Methyloterricola oryzae: one gene and its partner. The protein of the gene in region 1 binds, or shares a complex with, the protein of each later gene. Links are inferred from orthologs where the notes say so. Each region holds a gene or a part of one and is shown in the gene's direction. Other genes may lie near its edges.

The links. The genes of interacting proteins can lie anywhere in the genome.
Region 2: the proteins of ccmD (region 1) and EK23_RS19040 are in contact, whole or in part, in a solved structure (PDB 8CE8), measured with the Escherichia coli proteins. The link is inferred for Methyloterricola oryzae from one-to-one orthologs.

What each region holds. Positions count from the first base shown.
Region 1 is NZ_JYNS01000008.1:81,724-84,446, reverse strand. Bases 3-2,688 are described here. They hold ccmD (heme exporter protein CcmD), read left to right. Parts: upstream 3-1,103; coding sequence 1,104-1,274; downstream 1,275-2,688. Other genes in these bases: EK23_RS12205 (heme lyase CcmF/NrfE family subunit), read left to right, coding at 1,720-2,688; ccmE (cytochrome c maturation protein CcmE), read left to right, coding at 1,271-1,723; EK23_RS12220 (calcium-binding protein), read left to right, coding at 379-1,002; EK23_RS12225 (NUDIX hydrolase), read left to right, coding at 3-269. In the rest of the region: more of EK23_RS12225, read left to right, coding at 1-2; more of EK23_RS12205, read left to right, coding at 2,689-2,723. UniProt on the Escherichia coli protein: Required for the export of heme to the periplasm for the biogenesis of c-type cytochromes.
Region 2 is NZ_JYNS01000022.1:7,226-10,033, forward strand. What follows is about bases 35-2,805. They hold EK23_RS19040 (heme ABC transporter permease), read left to right. Parts: upstream 35-932; coding sequence 933-1,679; downstream 1,680-2,805. Other genes in these bases: ccmA (cytochrome c biogenesis heme-transporting ATPase CcmA), read left to right, coding at 35-254; ccmB (heme exporter protein CcmB), read left to right, coding at 251-928; EK23_RS19045 (DMT family transporter), read left to right, coding at 1,763-2,635; EK23_RS19050 (Aq_1264-related membrane protein), read right to left, coding at 2,655-2,805. Also shown: more of ccmA, read left to right, coding at 1-34; more of EK23_RS19050, read right to left, coding at 2,806-2,808. UniProt on the Escherichia coli protein: Required for the export of heme to the periplasm for the biogenesis of c-type cytochromes.

The sequences.
Region 1 (2,723 bases):
CTGGGCTGCAGAGCCTTTTCAGCTTGCCGCACATCTCCCAAGTCTACGTGTTTTATCACGCCCGGATGGTGGCAAAGCGGTTTTCACCCGGCGCGGAAAGTCTGGACACGCGGCTGTTTCTGGAGGCTGAGGTTCCATGGAATGAAATTGCATTCGAGACCGTGCGGCGGTCTCTCAGGTATTTTTTCGCTGACCGCCGCAATGGGGTTTTCAACCTGCATACCGAAGATGTGGTGCCGGAGGCGCACCGCATTCCGGGCGAGTGCTGAATGCGGCTCACCGGATTTTGAACCTAATTACTAGATCATCAATCCCAGAACTTTAACTAACTCAATGCTGAGGTTCTTACCTATGACGTCAAGGACATTCCCGGCAGCCATGGCGGCCGCGTTGTTGCTCTTTCTGGCTACCGATACGGCGTTGGCAGCGCCGAAGTGTCAGGGGCGCGAAGCTACAGTCACCGGTGTGACCGGGACGGAAGGCGACGATGTGATCATCGGCACCAGCAAGCGTGATTCCATCAATGGAAACGGTGGTAATGACCTGATCTGCGGGCAGGGTGGTAATGACTCCATCAGCGGCGGTGCCGGTAATGACCAAATCTATGGCGATAACGGTGACGACACGATCGACGGTGGCGACGGTGATGACTTCATTTCCGGAGATAACGGGATCGATGTGATTAATGGAGGCCTGGGCAACGATCAACTGAAGGGAAAAAACGGCAATGACTTCATCTATGGTGACGAAGGCAACGATTCCATAGCCGGGGGCAATGGAAAAGACTCCATAGACGGTGACGGCGGCAATGACGTATTGAGTGGAAATAACGGCGCCGATTCAGTTGTGGGGAGTGCCGGCAGTGACCGGATTTTCGGCAATGCAGGGAATGACAAGTTGTTCATCAGTTCCGACGATATCGAGGTCGATGGCGGCAAGGGCAAGAACACCTGTTTTGGCACCATCCCGCTGGTCTATCAGAATTGCCAGTTGACACCCTAGGCCTGTCCGAAACTTCGGAATAAACCTGCTTTTCCGGGGCAGACGGGCAGCCATCTTTAATCTTTGCAATAGGGATATTCCAATTTGACCGATAGTGCAGAATGAACTTTGAGCAATTCTTTTCCATGGGCGGCTACGCCTTCTATGTCTGGACGTCCTATGGCCTGGTATTCGCCATGCTGGTTTTCAATCTAGTCTTGCCTTGGCGCCGCAAGTCCGAGGTGCGAGACAGCATCCGACGCATGCTGAAACAGACACGAGGCCGCTCATGACGCCACGGCAAAAACGCATGTCCCTGGTCGGGTTGATGGTGGCAGGTGTTGCGGTGGCGGCTTTTTTGGGGCTTACCGCGTTTCAGAAGAACCTGCTGTACTTCTATACGCCCTCCCAGGTTGCCGCCGGAGAGGCGCCAAAAGGCTATCCCTTTCGCGTGGGCGGCTTGGTGGTGGCGGGCAGCGTCAAACGTTCCGAGGGGGTCACGGTCCATTTCAGCGTAACCGACGGAACGGCGACCGTGCCGGTGGTCTACAGCGGCATTTTGCCGGACCTGTTCCGCGAGGGACAGGGCATCATTTCCATCGGGCAGATGGACGAAAGCGGTGTATTCACCGCCTCTGAAGTCTTGGCCAAACATGATGAAAACTACATGCCGCCGGAAGTTGGCGAGGCGCTGAAAAAGAGCGGCCAGATGCCCACGAGTTACAAGGACTACCAGAAATGATCGCGGAACTGGGACATATCGCGTTGATCATGGCCTTCATGATGGCGCTGCTGCAGGTCGTGTTTCCTCTGATGGGGGCTGAGAAGGGCGTGCCGATCTGGATGGCAGTTGCGCGGCCGGCGGGGCGGGCCCAGTTCCTGTTTCTAGCGGCATCCATGTTTTGTCTGGCCTTGAGCTTCGTGAACAACGATTTCTCCGTGGCCTACGTAGCGCGCAATTCCAACAGCGCGCTGCCTCTCTATTACCGCATCTCCGCGGTGTGGGGTGCACACGAGGGTTCCATGTTGCTGTGGGCCTTCATCCTGGGGCTTTGGACTTTCGCTGTGACCTTGTTCAGCCGCAGCCTTACCGAGGAGATGCTGGCCCGTGTCTTGGGTGTCATGGGGCTGGTGAGTATCGGCATCCAGTTGTTCATTCTGCTGACCTCCAATCCGTTTGAGCGGGTCGTTCCCGCGCCCGTTGAGGGCAATGACCTGAATCCGCTGCTGCAGGACTTCGGCATGACCATCCATCCGCCCATGCTGTACATGGGCTACGTGGGTTTGAGCGTGGCCTTCAGCTTTGCCATCGCGGCCTTGCTGGGAGGTTCCCTGGATTCAGCTTGGGCCCGCTGGTCGCGCCCCTGGACCCTGGTGGCCTGGGTGTTTCTGACTTTCGGCATCACCCTGGGGTCATGGTGGGCATACTACGAACTGGGATGGGGGGGCTGGTGGTTCTGGGATCCAGTGGAAAACGCTTCCTTCATGCCCTGGCTGGTGGCGACGGCCTTGCTGCATTCCCTGGCGGTGACGGAGAAGCGAGGCGCTTTCAAGGCTTGGACGGTGCTGTTGGCCCTGTTCGCGTTTTCGCTGAGCCTGCTGGGGACTTTCCTGGTTCGCTCCGGTGTCTTGACGTCAGTGCATGCCTTCGCGTCGGATCCGGCTCGCGGCCTGTTCATACTGATCTTCCTGGCCATCGTTGTGGGCGGCTCCCTGCTGCTGTACGCCCTCCGCGTGCCCAC
Region 2 (2,808 bases), on another replicon or contig:
TGGAAGGGCGCGAGGATATACCGGCGCGCTCGCTGTCCGCCGGCCAGAAACAAAGAATCGCCCTGGCCCGCTTGCTGGTCAGGCCTGCCGCACTGTGGGTCATGGATGAACCCTTCACGGCGCTGGACGTTAGCGGCGTGGCGCTGGTGACGCGACTCATCGAGGAGCACCTCGCATCCGGTGGAATGGCGGTAATGACCTCGCATCAAGCCATCGAAGTGCGCGGCGACGCCGTCAAGGTGAGCCTGACGTGAACGGATTAACCGCGGCCTTTATCGCGATGCTGCGGCGTGACCTGTTGCTGGCCTTTCGCCATCGCGGGGAGTTGGCCAATCCCTTGTTGTTTTTCCTGATGATCGTGACGCTGTATCCCTTGGGTGTGAGTCCCGAGGTGGAATTGCTGCGCCGCATAGCGCCGGGCGTCATATGGATCGCTGCCCTCCTGGCGGCACTCTTTTCCCTGGAGAACCTCTTCCGCAGCGACTTCGAGGACGGTGCCCTGGAACAGATGCTGCTCAGCCCTCAGCCCTTGTCGATGCTGGTGCTGGCCAAGGTCATCGCCCATTGGCTGGTCAGTGGCTTGCCCATGCTGCTGCTGGCGCCGCTCCTCGGCCTGCTCCTCGCCATGCCGGATAAGGCCATGTCCGCCTTGCTACTGACGCTGGCCTTGGGGACCCCATTGCTCAGCCTGATCGGGGCCATTGGCGTGGCGCTGACAGTGGGCCTCAAACGCGGTGGGGTCCTATTGACCTTGCTCATTCTGCCCCTATACATTCCGGTTCTGATCTTCGCCACCAACGCGGTGACGGCATCGGCCGCCGGCATGCCCATCGAAGGGCAGATCTATTTCCTGGCGGCCCTGCTGGTGCTGGCCCTAACCCTAGCACCGCTGGCCATCGCCGCCGCCCTCAGAATCAGTGTGAGTTAATACCATGTGGTTATTTTTCCATAAGCTGGCCTCGCCCCGTTATTTCTACGACATTTCGGGCAAGCTCATTCCCTGGGTCGGTGCGCTGTGCCTGGGGACTATGATGTATGGTCTGTACCTGGGGCTTGTGGTGGCGCCGCCCGACTATCAGCAAGGTGAAAGTTACCGCATCATGTTCGTCCATGTGCCTGCGGCCTGGATGTCCATGTTCATCTACACCTTGATGGCTGTCCTCAGTGCCATCAACCTGATCTGGAATATCAAGCTGGCGGACGTCATGGCCAATAGCTCCGCCGCCATTGGCGCCAGCTTCACGTTCCTGGCGCTGGTCACCGGGTCGCTCTGGGGCAAGCCCATGTGGGGCGCCTGGTGGGTCTGGGATGCGCGCCTGACCTCGGAACTGATCCTGCTGTTCCTCTATCTGGGCTATATCGCCCTGGTATCCGCGATCGACGACAAGCGCACCGCGGCGCGGGCGGGCGGAGTCTTGATCCTCGTGGGTGTGGTCAACATTCCCATCATTCACTACTCGGTGGAATGGTGGAACACCCTGCATCAGGGACCGACGGTGACCAAGCTCGACAAGCCTTCCATCCACCTCAGCATGCTGGTTCCGCTGCTGGTGATGGCGGTGGCGTTCAAGCTGTATTACCTGGCCGTCGTGCTGATGCGTGCCCGCGTCGAAGTGCTGGACCGCGAGCGGCGCAGCGCCTGGGTGCAGGAACTGTTTGGCGCTGCGGATTCGCGCTGATTTCCCGAACACGGCCCCCTTGCGGGGTCGCGTAGTCGACGGGCCAGGGCGCGCTGGGTGCCCGCATGCCAGGACGCATAAACATGGCTGTCTCGCTGGCTTATCTGAGCGTGGTCCTGATCTGGTCCACCACGCCCCTGGCCATCAAGTGGAGCGGAGAGGGGCCCGGCTTCCTTTTCGGTGCCAGCGCGCGCATGGCGATTGGCGGCTGTTGCGTCTGGCTTCTGCTGTTACTGCTGCGTCAGCGCTTGCCCAGCGACAGAAAGTCGCTGCTGGCCTATGCGGGAGCCGCCATTCATATCTATGGTTCGATGCTGGCAGTGTACTGGGGAGCCCAGTTCATCCCATCGGGCTGGGTTGCCGTGATCTTTGGGCTCACACCCATGATGACCGCCCTTATGGCGGCCTTTTGGCTAGGTGAGCGCGGGGCCCTGCTGCCGCGTCTCACCGCTTATGGCCTGGGTATCGGGGGACTGTTCCTGATGATCGAGTCGGCGGCGGAAGTCGGGCCGCAGTCGTTGAAAGGCATCGTCGGCGTACTTCTGTCCGCGTTCCTTCAGGCGTCCAGTTCCATCTGGGTCAAGCGGGTGCATGCGCCACTGCCCTCACTCCAACTTCTGGGAGGGGGGCTGGCTCTCTCGGTACCGGCCTACCTCGCCACGTGGTGGGTCGCGGACGGTCAATGGCCGCAACAGGTCCCATCGGCGAGCCTGATTTCCATTGCGTACCTGGGGGCGGTGGCCACTACCGTCGGCTTTGCCTGCTATTTCTACGTGCTCAAACACCTGGCGGCCACCCGGGTAGCCTTGATTACCCTCGCCACGCCGGTGACGGCCCTTGCCCTGGGTCATCTCGCCAACCGCGAGCCAGTTTCCATCCAGGTTTTCGCGGGCGCCGGGCTCATCCTCTTTGCCCTTTTTATCCACGAGTTCAGCGGACGCCGGCGCGGACGCTGAATCGCCGCGCCGGATGCGTCTACTCCGTTTCCTCTTTTTTGGTCCAGTAAAGCATCCACTGGTTGCGCGGCAGCCACATCTGCGCCAGCGAGGTGAAGATCATGATGGTGGAAGCCAGGCTGTAACCGATGCCGCCGATCATGGTGAGCCAGGCGAAAATCGGCATCACCTTA